Regions from separate parts of the Streptosporangium sp. NPDC002721 genome, predicted to be linked through region 1. Evidence: riboswitches for the same ligand, from Rfam matches in the RefSeq annotation. Region 1 holds a riboswitch; each other region holds the start of a gene.
The links. A riboswitch is a leader RNA that binds a small molecule or an ion and turns the genes downstream of it on or off. The one in region 1 is predicted to bind cyclic di-AMP.

Region 1 (4,784 bases):
AGAGGCCGGATCAAGGATCCGTGACCGGGTGGCCGAAGGCGCCGGACGTGTCTCCGAGGCCCGATGCCCCCCGGTGGCCTGGGCTTTCCACGTTTCAGGCCGGTACCTACGGGCCCCGGGATCTCCCACTGTGTCGCGCCGTTCGTCAACCGGCCTCTACGGTGATGGCGCGGACAAGCAACGCTCGCCGTCCCACCTCGGCACGACTCCGTGTCCGCGCTTCCCGGTGTTGCCGAAGGGGCGCACGACGTCATCGAGGTGCGCGGGCTCCTGACCAGGCTAGGCGGCAGGTGCTCATCCCGCTCATCTCGCCGACGGCTACCTCGGCGTCTTCTGGCCTTAAGACGATCATGCGGACCGGCGGCCCGCGGGGCCGAGGTCGCGTCCGTCGAGGACCTCGATGTCGGTGATGGCCGTCGCGCTCGGATCCAGGCTCAGCCAGATGACGTCCTCACCGTCGCGTTCCAGCTGCACCATCCGGGAACCCGACGAACCCGGCGGAGCGGTCAGGAGATTGGCGCAGGTGGCACTACAGGTGCACACACCATGAAACGACAGGCCCTCAACCGTGTCCGCCAAGGGATCGTTCTCGTCCTCGGCGCGCAGCAGAGCGACGATGTCGGTGACGAGGCCGGGGAACACGTCCATCAGGCGTGGGAGTCGGCCGGTGGTCACGACGCGCACGACATAGCGATATAGCAGGTGCGTCCTCCTCGCGCCGTCCGACGACGGACCCCCGGCGCCCGGCGGGGCGCCGGAAGTCCCGGATGTGCCCCGAGAGGGGCGGCCGCCCGGGAAGCCGCAGCGCTAGTACATCGAGATGTGCGGATGGTCGAAGTGGTTGGCCGTGATGCCGCCGCGGTTGGACATGAAGTTCCAGCCGGAGCCGTGGTTGATGCGCTGGCGCCAGATCACGTACTTCACGCCGAGCTTGGCCTTGTTCTTGATGGCCCAGGCGGCGATCTCGTCGCCGAGCGCGAGGTTGGCGGCTGAGGGCATCGTGCCGCCGGTGCTCATCATGAAGTCGCAGGCGCGGCCCAGCGGGTGCTCGCCGCCGTCGTTGGCGGCCCGGTAGCAGCCGACGGAGTACGGGAGGCTGAAGCGCCGCATGACGGCGTCGCGCATGATCCGGGTGCGGTCGGTGATGTTGTCGGCGCCGGTGGGGAGCTGCGGGGCCCAGGTGCCGTCGGCGCGGCGGCCGGAACCGGTGGGGGCGAGGCGGTCGAGCCTGTCCTTGACGTCGCGGATCACGTCCTCGGCCTTCTCGCGCTGACCCTCGACCTCCTCGGCCTCGTCGCGGATCTCGTCGATGAGCCTGGACGCCGTCTCCGACGCCTTCTTCCTGCGTTCGAGGCTGCCGGCGAAGCCCTCCAGGTAGGCGGTCTGCTGGGCGGCGAGCTGCTCCATCACCGCGGCGGCGCCCATGTCGCCGGAGAACAGCAGTGCGGGCACCCCTCCGCTGCTGCTGGTCTGGTAGCGCAGCTGCACGATGGTGTCGACCTGCCTCTTGGCCTCGACGTAGGTCTGCTCGGCCTTCTTCAGGTTCTGCTTGGCGACGGCCTCGGCCTTCTGCGCCTTCCTGAGAGACTCGCGTTTGGCCGCGTAGGTCTCGATCAGCCCGTCGAGCTTCTTGCCGAGTTTGGCCAGGTCGGCGCGGAGCTTGGCCTCGGTCGGCTTGGGTTCCGCGATTCCCGCGGTGGGGGCACCGATGGTGAACGCCACGATCGAACTCAGACAGAGGGCCAGGGCGGCATGCCGACGGAACGTGGGGGACGAGGCCGCCACGAACTCTCCTCTCCTTGCGCCTACCGGGTTAGCTGACGGGTTCGGGCTGGAGGAAGCCCTTCCACCGAAGTGGTTTCACCCCAGGTGCGGTGGTTCCCCGGCTCCCGGGCGAGGCGCCCGGGATTAGGCATATCAGCGTTTGTAGCCGATGTGGGAAGGATAGTAGTGGTAAACAGCAGGCCATGCGACCTCAAGACGAGACCGAGTGGTAATCACTTCGTGATGACAGAGCGCAGAAGATGTGCTGTTTCCTCGGGTGACACGTCGTTCACGAACGCGCCCATCGCCGACTCCGACCCGGCGAGGTATTTCAGCTTGTCCGGCGCGCGGCGAATGCTGAACAGCTCCATGTGCGCGTACGACAGATCGCGGCCGGTGGAGACCGGTGCCTGGTGCCAGGCGGCGATGTAGGGCATGGGCACGCCGAACAGCCCGTCGAGGCGGCGGAGCACGTCGGTGTAGAGGGGGCCGAACGCCGCGCGCTCCCCGGCCTCCAGCGCGACCAGGTCGGGGACCTGGCGGTGCGGGTAGAGGTGGACCTCCACCGGCCAGCGCGCCGCGGCCGGGACGAACGCCGTCCAGTGCTCGTTCGAGGCCACCACCCGGACCCCGGCCTCCCGCTCCGCGGCCAGGACGTCGGCGAACAGGTTGCCGCCGGTCCGCTCCCGGTGGCGCTCGGCCGCCCCGAGGGTGAGCCTGGTGCGCGGGGTCACGTAGGGGTACGCGTAGATCTGGCCGTGCGGGTGGGCCAGGGTGATGCCGATCTCCGCCCCCCGGTTCTCGAAGCAGAACACCTGCTCCACGCCCGGTGTCGCCGACAGCTCCGCCGTACGGTCGACCCAGGCCTCCATGACCAGCTCGACCTGCTCGGGGGAGAGCCGCGAGAACGATGAGTCGTGCTCGGAGGTGAAGCAGACCACCTCGCACCTGCCGACCCCCGGGCGGACCTCGCTCAGCCCGCCGATCTCCCGGTGCTCGCCCGGCTGGGCGGAGAACGAGGGGAACCGGTTCTCGAAGACCACCACGTCGTACTCGGAGGCGGGGACCTCGGTCAGGTTGCCGGGAGTGGAGGGGCAGAGCGGGCACTCGCTGGCCGGGGGCAGGAAGGTGCGGCCCTGGCGGTGGCCGGCCACCGCGATCCACTCCTCGGTCAGCGGGTCGTAGCGCAGCTCGGAGGCGGCGGGGCGGGGCGGCAGGTCGCGCCTGTCGACCGCGCCGCGGTCGGTGTCGTCGCGCCGGTCGAAGTAGATGAGCTCCCGGCCGTCGGCCAGGTGGGTGATCGTGCGTTTCATCGGCCGGCGATCTCGCTCTCTCGCTGGGGTTCCGTGATGATCAGTTCGCCCACCGAGGCGGCGAGCTCCTCGCGGGCCTCCTCGGTGAGGCCGGAGTCGGTGACCACGATGTGGGCCTCGGCCAGCCGGGCGATCGTGCTGATGCCGACCGTGCCCCACTTGGTGTGGTCGGCGAGCACCACCAGGCGGTGCGCGGAGGCGACCAGCGCGCGGTTGGTCTCGGCCTCGATCAGGTTGGGGGTGGTGAACCCGGCGCGGGTGCTCATCCCGTGCACGCCGAGGAAGAGGGTGTCGACGTGGAGCCCGCGGATCGCCGAGACCGCGACCGGGCCGACCAGGGCGTCGGAGGGGGTACGGACCCCGCCGGTCAGCACGACCGTGCGGTCGGCCCTGGGAGAACGGTGGAAGACGTCGGCGATCCGGACCGAGTTGGTGATCACGGTCAGCTCGGGCACGTCGGTCACGTGGTGGGCGAGCGTCCAGGTCGTGGTCCCCGCGGAGAGCGCGATCGCCGTGGCGGGCCGGACGAGCCGGGCGGCGTGCTGGGCGATCGTCTCCTTCTCCGTCTGCTGGCGCGCGGACTTGGCGGCGAAGCCCGGTTCCTCGGTCGAGCCGGGCCCGGCCGCGGTGGCGCCGCCGTGGACCTTCTCCACCAGGCCGCGCTCGGAGAGCACCTCAAGATCGCGCCGGATCGTCATGTCGGACACGCCGAGCTCCCGGACGAGATCGGCGACCCTGACCCCGCCGCTACTGCGGACCCTCTCCAGGATCGCCTGCTGCCGCTGCTGGGCAAGCATCGCTCACTCCCCTTAATCCACCAGATTTCACCAAATTACCACGGCAAGAATGCAAAACACTGTTGAGTCTTGGTGACTATCCGCTCACAGTCGCTCAAGCCTGGTCACGATTCACAGCCGCTCGAGCTCGGCCGCGATGTTCGCCCTCGCCGCCGCCTCCAGGCCGGAGACCCGGAAGATCACCGGGAGGTCGAGCAGCGAGCGCAGCACGGCGGCCCGCCCGGCCCTGAACGCGTCGTCGGGCACGAAGCCGTACTCCTCGCGCACGGCCGCCGCGTACCGGGCGTAGGCCTCCGGGGACGCGCCCAGGATCGCCAGGTCCGCGTCGGACAGCACGGCCCCGTCCGCGTCGCCGGGCGCGGGGTCGTGCGTGACGGTCAGCCTGACCAGCCTGGCGACCGTGGCCACGGCCTCCGGGGACAGTCCCATCTCCGGCAGCGCGCGCTCGGCCAGCCCCGCGCTCCGCTCCTCGTTGTCGCCGCGCCGGGGGTCGTAGACGGCGTCGTGGAACCAGGCCGCCAGCCGTACGAGGTCGGGGTGCTCGGCGTGGCCGGCCAGGGCGTCGATGTGGGTGAGGACCGCCTCCAGGTGGGCGGTCGTGTGGTACCTGCGGTGCGGCTCGTCGTACCGGGTGATCAGTTCGCTGCCGAGGGGGTCGGCCCCGAGGCCGGCCAGGGATCGCCAGCGGGCCATCAGCTTCTCGTTCATGGGACGGAGCCTAGGACCCGGCCGAGGGGCGGGGCGCGAGGTCGATCACATGTTCGCACCGGGCCGCGAAACGGCGGGCCCGGGGAAAAATCGAGGCAAGGCCGGGGAAACACGCTCCACCGGAGCCGGACGGATCGGCGTCCGGGCCTTGTGCGACCACCGTTCCGGGAGGAATGTGAAGGTCTGAGCCGGTGAGATCGGG
Region 2 (4,784 bases), 220 kb from region 1:
CGTGAACGGGAGCATCGCGTGCAGCGTCGACGGCCTGACGATAGCGAGCGACGTGGAGAGGGACAGCGAGCAGACCGGCGCGCTCTCCTCCGCGGTGCTGGCCCTCAGCCGCCGGATGACGAGCATGGCCGGCAAGGGCACCTTCGAGGAGACGCTGATCTCCGGCACCAACGGCTACGCGGCGTTCTACGCCGCCGGACCCAAGATCGTCCTCACGGTCCTGGCGCGCCCGGGAACCAACCTCGGGCTGCTCCGGCTGGAGGGCCGCAAGACGGCGGCCAGGGTGGCCGCCGTCAGCTCACGCATATCGATACCCCAGTGATCGGAGACAGCAATGGGCAACATGGACATCTCGCTCAAGGAGATGATGACGATCGACGGTGCCATCGGCTCGGTCGTCGTCGACTACAACAGCGGGATGGCGCTCGGCGCGCTCGGCGGGTCCAAGGACCTCGACCTCCAGGTGGCCGCCGCGGGTAACACCGAGGTCGTCAAGGCCAAGCTGAGGACCATGGAGTCGCTCGGCCTCAAGGACGGCATCGAGGACATCCTCATCACGCTCGGTACGCAGTACCACATCATCCGCCCGATCTCGGGCCGGAGCGGCAAAGGCCTGTTCCTCTACCTGGCCCTCGACCGGAGCCGGGCCAACCTCGCGCTCGCGCGGCACGTCCTGCGCGGCATCGAGGAGAAGCTCGAGGTCTGATCTTCCGGTGCGGCCCGTGCCCCGGGAGGCACGGACCGCACCGGAGCCCGTCCTCCTCCCGGTGAGGTCATCGCCCGGAGTCCGCGGAGGTGGTGAGCTCGTCGATCGCGTCGACGAAGGAGGGCCAGAGCTCGGCGGGCAGGTCGTGGCCCATGCCGGGGAAGGTGATCAGCCGGGCACCGGGGATCGCGTCGGCGGTGGCGATCCCGGCGGGCAGGGGAACCAGCGGGTCGTCCTCCCCGTGCAGCACGAGAGCCGGAACCGCGAGCTCCTTGAGCAGGGGCGCGCGGTCGCCGGAGGCCATGATCGCGGTCACCTGCCTGGCCGTGCCCGCCGGGTCGTACGACCGGTCGTAGCCCAGCCCGGCGATCTCGGCGTTCCACTCCCGGTCGAACGGGTAGCCCGGCGAGCCGACGGCCGCGCAGTTGTCGAGGGCCCGCCGGATCGCGCTCTCGCGGTCGGGCGTGAAGGCGGGCAGGAGCACGTCCGGGTCGGTCAGCAGGGCCGCCCGCGGGCTCGGGGTGGACATGATCGAGGTGAGGCTGCGCACCCGGTGCGGGTGGCGGATCGCGAGCGACTGCGCGATCATCCCGCCCATCGAGAGGCCGACCACGTGGGCCGTGTCCCAGCCGAGCGCGTCGAGCAGCCCGGCGGCGTCGTCGGCCATGTCGTCCAGCAGGTAGGGGACCTCCCCGCTCCCGTCCGGGGCGGGCGTCCCCGCCTCGCCCAGGTGGGTGCTCTCGCCGCTGTCGCGGTTGTCGAAACGCACCACGTGGTGCCCGCGGTCCGCGAGCAGGGCGCAGAACCTCTCGTCCCACTGGATCAGCTGGCAGCCGAGGCCGGTGATCAGCAGGAGGGGGCGTGCCCCCGGGGAGCCGAAGGTGTCGTAGGCGATCTCGATGCCGTTCGCCGGGGCCCGCAGGGTCATGGCACTCCTACCGTCCGCTACCGTCCGCGCTGGTTCCGCGGGACAGAATGTCATTCGGGGGAAGGCGCGGCACCGGCGGGGTGGGAGTTCCCGCAGGACAGGAACTCCGGCGAGACGGGAGCCTGACGGGACGGGGACTCCGTCAGGAGGCGGGAGCCCGGCGGGACGGAGGCTCCCGCGAGGGGTTCTCGCGGGACCGGACCCGGCTCAGTTCTTTCCCGCGCCGATCTCGGCGGCGCGGACACCGGCGGCGACCACGTCGGCCGGGACGCGCATGGAGGCGGCCTCGACCATGACCTTGGGCTTGCCGGCCCACGGCCGCACCGCGGCGCTCACCGGCTGGGTCCTCACGCCTATCCCCAGTTCCAGGGCCTTGGCGAAGACGACCGTCGGGGGCTTGGCCGGGGTGGTGTCCCTGCGGCTCCAGGCACCGGTGGAGAACGCGACGGGGTGGTTCTTGATCCCCGCGCCCTCACCCCACTTGGTGACCACGTACTTGACGTCGATGTGACCCATACCGCCGTTACCGTCCACGCCGAGCGTGCCGGCGTTGAACGTTCCACCGGTCAGGTCGGCGAAGGTCTTGGCATCGATGTCGATCATGATGCCCTGGTTCGAGGGCGAGCCGGGACCGCGGTCGCCGACGAAGAACTTGGCCTTCTTGCCCTTGTAGATGAGGTAGCCCTCGGTGAACAGGGGCCAGCTCGGGCTGGCGATCATGCCCTTCTGCATCGGCTTGCCGCTGGCGGGAAGACCGGTGTCACCGGCCCGGCCGGAGGAGTCGTCCCAGAAGTAGGAGGCCGTGGTCCCGCCCTGGAGGAGGACGGACTCGGCGCTCGCCTTCGCCACGCCGACCTCGGGATCGGCGGTGGCGGCGAAACAGGTGGAGGCGGGCAGTGCCAGGGCGACACCGGCGGAGGCGAGGACGCTCGCGCCGACCAGGGTGGCGGCGGCGAGGCGGTTGCCGCGGGACTTGCTCCTGTGCCAGACGGACTTGCTCGGGCCGTTCTTGTGCATACCAAAGAAGGGGCGCATGGAGAAGAGGCTCTTTCGCGAGGGAACGGGGCGGCCAGGTGCGACACACCGAAGGGGTGCACTGGCGGGGACGCGCTCGTCGGAAAAGGGGGCGTAGCCGGAATCTCAGGCAATCGCTACGCGGAGCACGATCTGGAAGGTGCCGCGATCAGGTGCGGCGAAGGGTCGGGGGGACGGGGGATGGCGAGCTGTGTCGGGACGAAGGGGGAAAGTTCAGGTGGTCGGCGCGGACAAGGTGTGCACCGACGTGGTAACGCGGTGATCCATGAGGGGATCTCCTCTCCATCTCGTCTACCGGGTTAGCTGACGGGTTCGGGCGGTGGAGTTGCCCTACCGCCGCGTAGTTGCGGCGGATTCACCCCGAAAGAGTGGTTCCCCGGCCCCGGAGCCTCTGTGGGGCTCTCGGGATTCGACGTCGGCCGGCCGCTCCCTCTTGTGAAGGGCAGGTCGCCTACCGATAGCAATGGACACTACCTACCAAAACCGGACAAGGCAAAGCAAACACCATGAAAACCCCAGAAGATCTACCTACAAGCTTCAAGGAAGCCTCATCGATCGCCCTGCCAGGCCAACACCCGTCCTACCAGTACGAATGTCTCCCCCAGCCCGCGATCCGCCCCGGGGATCCTTGCCCGGAGCGCTCGAATCCGGGGCCCGTCCGGCGAATCCGTCCTCCGCGACTCCGTCTCGGAACACCACGGGTCCGTCTCGGAACACCACGGCTCCATCTCGGAACACCACGGGTCCGTCTCGGAACACCACGGGTCCGTCTCGGAACACCACAGCCCCGTCTCGGGACAGCCGCCCCACCGGAGGTCCGAACGGGGGAAACCCTCCGGGCCGATCAGTCCCACCAGAACGACCAGGCGTTCCTGCCCTTGATCTGCTCGGCGTAGTCGATGAGGTTCCCCGCCCCCTGGATGATGCTGTCGGGGCAGAACGTCCAGTGCTCCGCGGCGACGTGCAGGGCGTGCTCGGAGGTCGTCGGGGGCGCGGCGACGCTGAGGTCAAGGGTGTTGAAACCCATGCCGACCACCCGTACGCCGAACCTGTCCTCCCAGCTCCGCACGACGGCCGCGAGCGGGACCATCCACTCGTTGTGGTTCAGGGCGCCCTGCCAGCCCATGACGGCCAGGGCGTCGGCCCCGCGCTCGACCGCGACGAGCCCGAGCGGGGTCCTGCGCTCGGCCACCAGCCCGGCGTACCAGTCGGCGACCACGCCGGGGTCGGCGGCGAGCCTTCCCGCGGGGGCCGGGCCGGGACACTCGGGGCCGAAGGGGTCGAGGAGTTCGAGCTGGTCCACGCTGGCCTTCGCGATCCAGTCGGACCACACCTCGGCCATGAACGCGGCGGCGTGGTAGTTGTCGATCTGACCGGCCGTGTCCGGGGCGATCTGGCCGGCCGACCAGGGCTGGACGGAGTCCTCCAGCAGCACCGGCCACAGGCCCGACCGCTCGTGCTGGGCCCTCAGCCGGGCCCAGTACTCGCCGGAGACCGCCACCTCGCTGAGCCAGAACGCCGGACGGCGACGGACGGCGAGCTGAGCGTAACCGGGGTCGGGCCACACCACGTCTCCCGGCGGCAGCTCCAGCGAGAGCCTCCTGCCCCCGCCCGCGCCGGTCCCGTCACCGCCCTCGCTCCCGTCGGCCCCATCGGCGAACAGCTGGCCCAGAACTGGCGGAAGTCGCTCGCTCTCGCAATCGCCCATATCTACCGATCCGATCCTGACCACGGACCAATTTTGGCCTGTCAACCATCCCGAGGGACAGTTCTGCCCTGGTCCGGGCAAAAATTATCGGTAGAAGGGGGAACCGGGACCGGGCGGGTGCCTGTCCCCCGCCGTTCGTCGACAGGTTGTGCACTGCAGAACGTTGTGCTGCAAAGTGGCCGCGAGGCGGCGTACTCGCCTACCTTGACCAGGTATTCGATTGCCGGATTCACCCTGGGAGGTCGCGATGAGTGAGCCGGCTCCCGAACGCAACCAGTCGGCCTCGCTCCGGCGCGCCCTCTCCGTCCTCGCGCACGTACGCGACCACGCGGGCGCGGGCCACGGCCTGTCGCTCACCCGGCTCGCCGAGGCGCTCGGCCTGTCCAAGAGCACGGTGCTCCGGCTGG
Region 3 (4,784 bases), on a different contig from region 1:
CGACCTCCAACATCACCAGCGCCGCCGAGCACACCGTCGCCCTGATCCTCGCCTCCGCCCGCAACGTCGCCCAGGCGCACTCCGCGCTCAAGGGCGGCGAGTGGAAGCGCTCGAAGTACACCGGCGTGGAGCTCGACGAGAAGGTCGTCGCGATCCTCGGCCTCGGCAAGATCGGGCAGCTGGTCGCGCAGCGCCTCCAGCCGTTCGGCGTCGAGCTGATCGCCTACGACCCCTACCTGCAGCCGGCCCGCGCCGCGCAGATGGGCGTCCGGCTGGTCTCGCTGGAGGAGGCCCTGAGCGAGGCCGACTTCATCACCGTGCACCTGCCCAAGTCCAAGGAGACCATCGGCCTCATCGGTGAGCGGGAGCTCCACACGGTCAAGCCGAACGTCCGCCTCATCAACGTCGCCCGCGGCGGCATCATCGACGAGAACGCCCTCTATTCCGCGATCAAGGAGGGCCGCGTCGCCGGCGCCGGCATCGACGTGTTCCCGAAGGAGCCGGTCACCGACAGCCCGCTCTTCGAGCTCGACCAGGTCGTCGTCACCCCGCACCTGGGCGCCTCCACCCACGAGGCCCAGGAGAAGGCCGGCACCCAGGTCGCGCGCAGCGTGAAGCTCGCGCTCGCCGGGGAGTTCGTGCCGGACGCGGTCAACGTCCAGGGCGGCGCCGTCGCCGAGGACGTCAAGCCGGGCCTGCCGCTGGCCGAGAAGCTCGGCCGGGTGTTCACCGCCCTCGCGGGCGAGGTCGCCACCAAGCTCGACGTCGAGGTGCGCGGCGAGATCGCCTCCCACGACGTGCGCGTGCTGGAGCTGGCCGCGCTCAAGGGCGTCTTCACCGACGTCGTCGAGGACTCGGTCACCTACGTCAACGCCCCGCTGCTGGCCAAGGACCGCGGCGTGTCGGTCGAGCTGGTCACCAGCTCCGAGAGCCCCGACTGGCGCAACGTCGTGACGGTCCGCGGCGTCCTCGCCGACGGCCGCGCGGTCTCGGTCTCCGGCACCCTGTCCGGGCCGAGGCAGATCACGAAGATCGTCGAGGTCAACGGCTACCAGATGGAGATCGAGCCGACCGACCACCTGTCGTTCTTCACCTACACCGACCGGCCCGGCATCGTCGGCGTGGTCGGCCGCATCCTCGGCGACCACTCGATCAACATCGCCTCGATGCAGGTGGCCCGTGACGTCAAGGGCGGCAAGGCGCTCATCGCGCTCACCGTCGACACCGCCATCCCGGCCGAGGTGATCGACCAGATCGGCACGGAGATCGGCGCCGACAGCGGCCGCTCGGTCGACCTGGCCGACTAGCCGTCCCGCCGATGTGGCCGCCGTCCCGGAGACCGGGGCGGCGGCCACAGCTCGTCTCAGCATGTGAGAAGTGTGTACGCCGGGCGAGACGCTGTTCCCGTGGCCAGGTAGCCTGGAATGAAATGCGCCAGGTTCTCGTAATTCCTACCTGCCGCGGCGAGGCCTGACAGGGGCAGGCCGGCGACTCGCCGCGGTGTCGTGGCGCGTGCCGGCTCCAAGCTCCCGTCGCCGATCCGTGATCCGGACCCGCGACATCAGGCCTGGTCGGAGTCCCGACCGGAGTCTCGACCACCTTCCTTGCTGGCATGCGAACGAGACGAGATTCGCCATGTACGACATGTATCCCTGGAACCGTCCCGACGAGACCGAGGACGAGGCCACCGACGCGCTCCAGACCGCTCTGGACCGCAGGGACAACGGTGGTGCCCCCACCCGCTGAACCCGCTCTCGCCGCCGCCGGGATCTTCACGGCCTCCCGGCGGTGATCCGCCGGCGTGTCTCATCCGCTGGTCACCGTTTCGGTCGCGAGCTCGACCCGCTTGGCCAGCTGAACCCCCTGCGGGTCGGGGCGCACCGCGCCGGCGAAGGACTCGCGGCGCCAGGAGTCGAGTTTCTCCTCCTTGACCACGTCGCCGGTCCTCGGGGCGTGGACCATGTAACCGGGCTTCGTGATCATGCCGACGTGACCGAGGCCGCTGAAGAAGACCAGGTCACCGGGCTTGAGATCCTTCCAGGCGATCTTCTTGGAGAAAGCGGCGTACTGGTCGTCGGTGACGCGGGGGAGCTTGATCCCGGCGGCGCCGTAGGCGCGGAGCACCAGGCCGGAGCAGTCGAAGCCGCCGTGGCCGGTGCCGCCCCAGACATAGGGCGTTCCACGCTTGGACATGGCCCACTTCACGGCTTTCTGCCAGGCGGGCTTGACGGCCACGGCCTTCAGCGCCTCTTTCAGCGCGGGGGTGTGGAGGGCGGCGGGGCCGGGGGCCGGGGGAGGGGAGGCGGCCAGGGCGGCGGTCGAGGTCGCGAACATCGCGGCGCCGGCGACGGCTACGGAGGCGGAGATGGACAGGACACGGGGGAGAACTGTGCCGGACAGGATGATTCCTTCCATAAGGCCGGCCGGGTGAGCTGTCGGGCTCGGGCGTGGAGGCCGCCCTACGGCGCGAGAACGCGCTGATTCGCCCCAAGGAATCCACCTGACGACGGCCGGGAACGCGCTCCGGGGGAGGAGCGAGCCGCCCGGCGCCAGGTAGATCCCGTAAAGAGTGGGTCCCCGGCTCCGTACGGGCCCGGTAAGGGGATGGCCCGTACGGATTAGGCAGTGATGTGAATGGGAGGACCATAACGAAACCTCACGAAACGGTCAATACCAAGCAAAGAAGGACAAAACGATCAAAAGTCCTGATGGGCGAATGTGTCCGGAGGGTGAGACCGGTGTTCGATCACCGAGACGGACCGGTAGGGTGCCTGCATGGATTCGCGTAACATTCGCCTGGCGGTCATCCCCGGGGACGGAATCGGGGTCGAGGTCGTCACCGAGGGGCTGAAGGTCCTCGAAGCGGTCGGCACGAAGGTGGAGACCACCACCTACGACCTCGGTGCCAAGCGCTACCACGAGACCGGCGAGACCCTGCCCGACCAGGTCCTCGACGAGCTGCGCGGATACGACGCGATCCTGCTCGGCGCGGTCGGCGACCCCAGCGTGCCCCCGGGCGTCCTGGAGCGCGACCTGCTGCTCAAGCTCCGCTTCCGGCTCGACCACTACGTGAACCTCCGCCCGGTCAAGCTCTTCCCCGGCGTCGAGACGCCGCTGGGCAGGGCCCGCCCCGAGGACATCGACATGATCGTCGTCCGCGAGGGCACCGAGGGCCCGTACGCCGGGGCGGGTGGCGTCATGCGCCGGGGCACCCCGCACGAGATCGCCACCCAGGAGTCGCTGAACACCGCGTACGGCGTCGAGCGCGTGGTGCGCTACGCCTTCGACAAGGCGCAGGGCCGCTCCCGCAGGAAGCTGACGCTGGTCCACAAGACCAACGTGCTCACCTACGCCGGTGACCTCTGGGCCCGCACCTTCGAGCGGGTCGGCCTGGAGTATCCCGACGTCCGGACCGACTACTGCCACGTCGACGCGGCCTCGATGTTCTTCGTCAGCCAGCCCGAGCGCTTCGACGTGATCGTCACCGACAACCTCTTCGGCGACATCCTCACCGACATCGGCGCGGCGGTCGCCGGTGGCATCGGCCTGGCGGCGAGCGGCAACGTCAACCCCGACCGCACCGCGCCGAGCATGTTCGAGCCGGTGCACGGCAGCGCCCCCGACATCGCGGGCCAGGGCAAGGCCGACCCGACCGCCACGGTCCTGTCGGTCGCGATGCTCCTCGACCACCTGGGCCTGGCCGACGAGGCCGCCAGGGTCGAGCGGGCCGTCGCCGACGACCTGGCCGAGCGGCCGATCGGCCGGGCCGGCCGGAGCACCCGCGAGATCGGCGACGACATCACCGCCCGAGTAGCCGGCTGAGGAAGCCGCCCTCCTCGACCCCGACGCGCCTGGCGGCTCATCCGAGCCGCCAGGTGCGTTTTTGTTTCTCCAGCACTGCCGGTTTTCGGCATGGATGGAGTAGTTTCCCGTTACCCGGTCCGACGCAGAATGGACCCAAGGGTAAGCCAGACACCAAGAGAAGGATCCGTGCGATGACCACCGCTCAGAAGCTCAGCTTCGACGTGCAGCTCTCCGACCACGCTCGCACCGCGGAAGAGCGCGAGCAGGTACTGGCGAGCCCGGGGTTCGGTCAGGTCTTCACCGACCACATGATCTCGATCGACTACACCGAGGGCCAGGGCTGGCACGACGCCAAGCTGGTGCCGTACGGCCCGCTCAGCCTCGACCCCGCGACGTCGGTCTTCCACTACGCGCAGGAGCTTTTCGAGGGGCTCAAGGCCTACCGCCAGGAGAACGGCTCGATCGTGACCTTCCGGCCGGAGGCCAACGCCGCGCGCTTCAACACCTCCGCGGCGCGGATGGCCATGCCCGAGCTGCCCGAGGAGACGTTCGTCGAGTCGCTGGAGCTGCTCGTCCAGACCGACCGCGAGTGGGTCCCGACCACGCCGGGACACAGCCTCTACCTGCGCCCCTTCATGATCGCGACGCAGCCGGCGCTCGGCGTGAACTACCCGTCCAGGACCTACAAGTACATGGTCATCGCCTCTCCGGCGGCGGCCTACTTCGGCGGGGGCAAGGCCGTCACCGTCTGGCTCTCCACCGAGTACACCCGCGCGGCCCCCGGCGGGACCGGCTTCGCCAAGTGCGGCGGCAACTACGCGGCGGCCTTCGTGGCCCAGCGCCAGGCCGTCGAGCAGGGCTGCGACCAGGTGGTCTGGCTCGACGCGAGCGAGCACCGCTACGTCGAGGAGATGGGCGGGATGAACCTGTTCTTCGTCTACGGCGACCGCCTGCTGACCCCGGCGCTCACCGGAACGCTC
Region 4 (4,784 bases), on a different contig from region 1:
GGAACAGCCACGCCTTCTCGGTGGCGGGGACGGAGATGCCCGGCAGTCCCGAGACGAACACCGGCCGGGGTCGCAGCCCGGCCAGCACCTCTCCGACCAGCACGTCCACCACGGGTCCCGTACAGGCGACGAGCACCACGTCGGGCCGCAGCCGCTCCGCGGTCCGGCGCAGCGCGCGGGCCGACAGCACGGGCGGGTCGGCTGCCGAACCGGCGACGGCCGCGTGGATCTGCGCCGGCGACGGGGTGATGGGGGTACGGATGACCGCAAGCTCCGTCTCGCAGCCCGAGGGCAGGTCCCTCAGCAGGCAGGCCGCCCACTTGAGGTAGGAGTCGGAGTCGGCCACGGCCAGGACCTTCAAAGAGAACCTCCGGCGGGGAATCCCCGGTTTCGCGCGGTTTCGTGTGTGGAGAGGATTCGTTCGTGGAGAGACGCCCCGCGCCCGGCGGGCCCGCCGGGCATCGGCCGCGGGATCATGACCCGGAGACTCCCGTGTCCTGATGGGCGAACCTCGACAGGTGGGAGCGCAGTGACGGCGCCGCCTCGGCCGTCCACCACTCGTCGGGGACGTCCACCGTCTCCACGGCGACGCCCCGGGCCGAGAGCAGGACCCGCAGGGAGGTGACCGCGGTGGACGGCAGGCTGAGCACCCGCTGCTCGGCGGCCAGGCCGCGCAGGGTCATCTCGGCGGGGGTCCCGCCGTCGTAGACGGTGATCCCCGGCTGCTCCCCGACCCGGACGAGGTCGTCGGGGTCCTCGCGGCGGTGCGGGAAGTAGGCCACCGGACCGGCCGAGCCGAGCCCGGCCAGCCAGGTGAAGTAGCGGTCGCGGTGGATCAGGCCGTTGCGGACCAGCGAGGTGCCGAGGACGACGGTGCGCTCCTCGGGACGGGGCCCGCGCAGCGGCTGGGACCGCAGCCAGGCGAAGTCGTGGGTGACCAGCTCGGCTCCCACGGCGCGTACGGCCTTCGCCAGGTCGGGGGGCACGGGCAGCGCGGTGAAGATCGACAGTCGTCCCGAGCGGGCGGCGGCGCGCAGCCTGAGCCCGGCCGCCGCGCCGAGGACGGTCCTCAGCCTTCCGGCCTTCGCCCTCGCCCTCAGCAGGGGCGTTCCCACCCTGCCGGTGAGCAGTTCCAGGAGCCTGATGGTGGCGAGCCCGTCGTCGACGATCACGATCCGGCCGGGGAGCGCGGTGAGCCAGCGGAACTGGACCTTGCCGGAGAAGGCGTCGCCCACCACCCAGGTCTCGCCCCGGCGCGGCCTGGGCATGTCCTGCCGGGCCGCGGTGAGCTCCAGCCCGCTCGGCAGGGTGAGACGGCCCAGCTCGCGGCCCGTCACGGCCAGCGGGCGGAGTTTCGCCCTGGGCACGAGGTGGCTGTGGGCGCCGAGCAGCCCTGCATGATGTGCCTCCACCGCGCAGAGCATCTGCAGCGGGGACTCCACCCAGGCAACGGCCGAACCCTGATCCCGCGCGTGGTCTCGGCCGTCCTCCACGCCGGGCGATGACCCGTTCACGACTGCCACAACCTAACCCGGTGTCCTTAAGCGCCCGGGAACTGCGGGTGAACAGCCGACCACGCGCGTCTGTTGATGATCGCCAGGACTTTGCCCGCGGGCGCGGCGAAGGCTCGGGGAAAGCGTGTTCCTTTACTCGGCGCCTTTACCTTCGCGGGGTCACGGAACCCCTCGGGACCTCCGCGCGGGCACGTCTCTTTACCTTCCGGGCGCCGAGGCCCGCCCGCGACCCTCCACAACCGCTCTGAGCTGCGCAAACCCCCTCAGGCGCGGGGCCGGTGCCACCGGACCCGGCGCGCCGCCCCCGGGCCGTTCATGGGGGAACCTCTACCATCGGAATACTTTTTACCATCGAATATCTGTTCGAAATTTGACCGGGTACACCACCCCTACCCGAGGGCCTCGCTCGCGCGTCATAGCACCCCCCGGCAGGCGGCTCGCGGGCGGGTCCGGGAAACCCGGATCGCCGTCGGGGCAGGGGATCCCGGCATCGGCGCGACGTCCGCCCGTCCGCCGTGGAGAGGTACGGCCAAGGTCGTCGCGGCCCACCCCGACGGCCGGACGGCACCCCGCAACACCGGCCCGATTCAGACGTATTCCCAAGTCAAGGCAATATGTCCTACTTGTAATCGTCTGCCCTCCTGACGTACCTTCGTCCTGTTCATGGCAATTGTCTAGGTCTATCCAGGTCTATGCATTGCCGTCACATTGCCCGACTGTGTCCCACCTGGTGGAGCCCCTCCACCGAAGGTGAGCACGGCCGCCGAATCCGCGAGGTCTGCGGAACCGGGGAACCACGTTCCTGGGGTGAATCAGCGCACCTGTGCGCCGTAGGGCACTTCCCAGCCCGAACCCGTCAGCTAACCCGGTAGGCGGAATGGAAGCGAAGCAAGGAGTCGAACCCCCGTATGACCAAGCATCGCCTCATCTCCACCCCCCGCGCCGCCTGCGCCATCATGGGCGCGTGCGTCGCCCTGGCGACCGGCGCCACCGGTACCGCCCTGGCGGCCGACGGTCACGGCGTCGTGAACGCCCCGCCCGTCGACACCAAGGCCCAGGACGCCAAGGCCGCGAAGACCCCGCTGCAGATCGTGGCCGAGAGGCTTCCCAAGGTCTCCGCCGCGAAGGTCCTGGACATCGCCTCCAAGCAGATCGGCATCCGCGAGAACTCCGCGGGCGGCGGGACCAAGTTCCACTCCTGGTACATGTCGAGCCCGCGCGCCAAGGAGACCCTCGCCCGCGACGGCGGCAACACCGTGTACGACTACGCCAACGCCCCCTGGTGCGCGATGTTCGTCTCCTGGGTCGGCGAGATGGCCGGCATCCGCCCCACCATGGGCTGGGACGCCTACACCGTGGCCCACGCCAAGTGGTTCAAGGACAACGGCCACTGGGGCACCATCCCGACCCCCGGCGCGGTCGCCTACTTCGACTGGGCCGGTGGCAAGAGCATCGACGGCATCGACCACGTCGGCTTCGTGAAGAAGGACAACGGGGACGGCACGATCACCACGATCGAGGGCAACACCGGCAACGGCGACGTCGAGCAGCGCGTCCGGCCCGTCTCCCAGATCGTCGGCTACGGCTACCCCGTCTACTCCAACTGACCGCGCCCGGCCCGCTTCACCGGCCGCATCCGGCCTGATCCAGCCGACCGCACCCGCCGCCGCCCGCGCCCGCCGTTCCCCCACGGCGCGGGCGTCCCGGCCCCCTCCGGTGGTCGGCGGCCAGGTCCACACGCTCCCGGGGGCGTCGCTCGAACGAGCGGCGCCCCCGGGAGCGTTTCGGCGTCCTGACACCTCCTTGACAGCCTCACGCCGACGCCTCCCGAGGGCGCTCCCCGGCGAACTCCCCTCCTCGCGCGGACACGAAATGCCCCGACTGTATGCCCGTGAGATGGGAGCGCTCCCAATAACCACTATGAGGCATTTGTGCAGGTTTCATACCGATAGTCCTGCCTAAAACGGCCGGATGTAACGGTTGAGTTTCGGCATATTGACGTCCTGGTTGCCCATCGTCCACTCTTCGTGGGAGCGCTCCCAAAGCACATTGAGGAACGACCTCGTCGCGAGGACCGGTTTGTCGGGGACCGGTCCGCGATGTCGCCTCCCAATGATTCGGGCGACCACCTGAGAGGGGTCCGGAATGTTGAACAACAAGCGGCACGGCAAGCTCGCCGCCGTCGCGGCCATGGCGGCCACCGCCCTGGCCATCACGTCGTGCAGTTCCAGCGAGCCCGCCGCGCCCGCCGCGGGCGGCAGCTCCGCCGCCGCGGCCGAGCCGGTGACCATCACCGTGCACACCTTCGGCGGCGGCGAGAACTTCGGCTACGACAAGGCCGTGGAGACGTGGAACGCGGCGCACCCGAACATCCAGGTCAAGTACCAGAACCTGACCGACCGTTTCGAGGACGTCTACCTCCCGCAGCTGCTCCAGCGCCTGCAGGCCAACAGCGGCGCGGCCGACATCATCGCCCTGGACGAGGGCGCGATGGGCCTCATGAAGGCCCGTCCCCAGTTCTTCACCGACCTGGCCGAGCACGGGCTGGACAGCCGCAAGGCCGACTTCCCCGCGGCCAAGTGGGACAACGGCATCAACGCCGACGGCAAGCTCTTCGCGCTGGGCACCGACATCGGCGGCATGACCATGTGCTACCGCAAGGACCTGTTCGAGAAGGCGGGCCTGCCCACCGACCGCGAGGAGGTCGGCAAGCTCTGGCCGGACTGGGCCGCCTTCAAGGCGATTGGCGAGAAGTTCAAGGCCGCCAACCCCGGCAAGACCGACCCCAAGTTCATCGACGGTCCCAACACGCTCTACAACGTGATCCTGTCGCAGGAGGCGCCCAAGAACGGCAACGTCTCCTACTTCGACCAGAAGAACCAGCTCGTCATCGAGACCAACCCGGCCATCAAGACCTCCTTCGACACGGTGAAGAGCTTCAGCGAGGCGGGCCTGACCGCCAAGCTCGCCTCGTTCACCCCGCCGTGGAACGCCGCGATCAAGAAGGGCGCCTTCGCGACCATGGGCTGCCCGGCCTGGATGCTCGGCGTGGTCTCCGGCGCGGCCGGTGACGCCAACAAGGGCAAGTGGGACGTCGCGGCCGTGCCCGGCGGCGCCGGCAACTGGGGCGGCTCCTACCTGGCCATCCCCAAGCAGAGCAAGCACCCCAAGGAGGCCGCCGAGGTCCTGAACTACCTCACCGGCAAGGAGGGCCACGTGATGGCCTTCCAGGAGGCCGCGGCCTTCCCGAGCTCCCTCACCGCGCAGCAG

Region 2: it holds a riboswitch for cyclic di-AMP, as region 1 does, so the genes downstream of both, ACFYWM_RS17940 (hypothetical protein) here and ACFYWM_RS16945 (coiled-coil domain-containing protein) in region 1, are expected to answer to the same signal.
Region 3: it holds a riboswitch for cyclic di-AMP, as region 1 does, so the genes downstream of both, ACFYWM_RS16130 (C40 family peptidase) here and ACFYWM_RS16945 (coiled-coil domain-containing protein) in region 1, are expected to answer to the same signal.
Region 4: it holds a riboswitch for cyclic di-AMP, as region 1 does, so the genes downstream of both, ACFYWM_RS03415 (CHAP domain-containing protein) here and ACFYWM_RS16945 (coiled-coil domain-containing protein) in region 1, are expected to answer to the same signal.

What each region holds. Positions count from the first base shown of each region.
Region 1 covers NZ_JBIAQI010000011.1:22,122-26,905, reverse strand. Annotated here, with positions in the region: gene ACFYWM_RS16950 (hypothetical protein) at 349-684, opposite strand; gene ACFYWM_RS16945 (coiled-coil domain-containing protein) at 808-1,722, opposite strand; cyclic di-AMP (ydaO/yuaA leader) riboswitch at 1,789-1,925, opposite strand; gene galT (galactose-1-phosphate uridylyltransferase) at 1,998-3,077, opposite strand; gene ACFYWM_RS16935 (DeoR/GlpR family DNA-binding transcription regulator) at 3,074-3,874, opposite strand; gene ACFYWM_RS16930 (metal-dependent phosphohydrolase) at 3,986-4,582, opposite strand.
Region 2 covers NZ_JBIAQI010000011.1:237,835-242,618, forward strand. Annotated here, with positions in the region: gene ACFYWM_RS17925 (roadblock/LC7 domain-containing protein) at 1-322, shown strand, start outside; gene ACFYWM_RS17930 (hypothetical protein) at 335-706, shown strand; gene ACFYWM_RS17935 (alpha/beta fold hydrolase) at 774-1,634, opposite strand; gene ACFYWM_RS17940 (hypothetical protein) at 1,842-2,669, opposite strand; cyclic di-AMP (ydaO/yuaA leader) riboswitch at 2,943-3,094, opposite strand; gene ACFYWM_RS17945 (DUF4253 domain-containing protein) at 3,514-4,377, opposite strand; gene ACFYWM_RS17950 (IclR family transcriptional regulator) at 4,625-4,784, shown strand, end outside.
Region 3 covers NZ_JBIAQI010000010.1:156,774-161,557, reverse strand. Annotated here, with positions in the region: gene serA (phosphoglycerate dehydrogenase) at 1-1,307, shown strand, start outside; gene ACFYWM_RS16130 (C40 family peptidase) at 1,807-2,415, opposite strand; cyclic di-AMP (ydaO/yuaA leader) riboswitch at 2,403-2,620, opposite strand; gene ACFYWM_RS16125 (3-isopropylmalate dehydrogenase) at 2,776-3,822, shown strand; gene ACFYWM_RS16120 (branched-chain amino acid aminotransferase) at 3,996-4,784, shown strand, end outside.
Region 4 covers NZ_JBIAQI010000002.1:271,554-276,337, reverse strand. Annotated here, with positions in the region: gene ACFYWM_RS03425 (DUF6716 putative glycosyltransferase) at 1-361, opposite strand, end outside; gene ACFYWM_RS03420 (hypothetical protein) at 474-1,412, opposite strand; cyclic di-AMP (ydaO/yuaA leader) riboswitch at 2,266-2,404, shown strand; gene ACFYWM_RS03415 (CHAP domain-containing protein) at 2,423-3,121, shown strand; gene ACFYWM_RS03410 (ABC transporter substrate-binding protein) at 3,660-4,784, shown strand, end outside.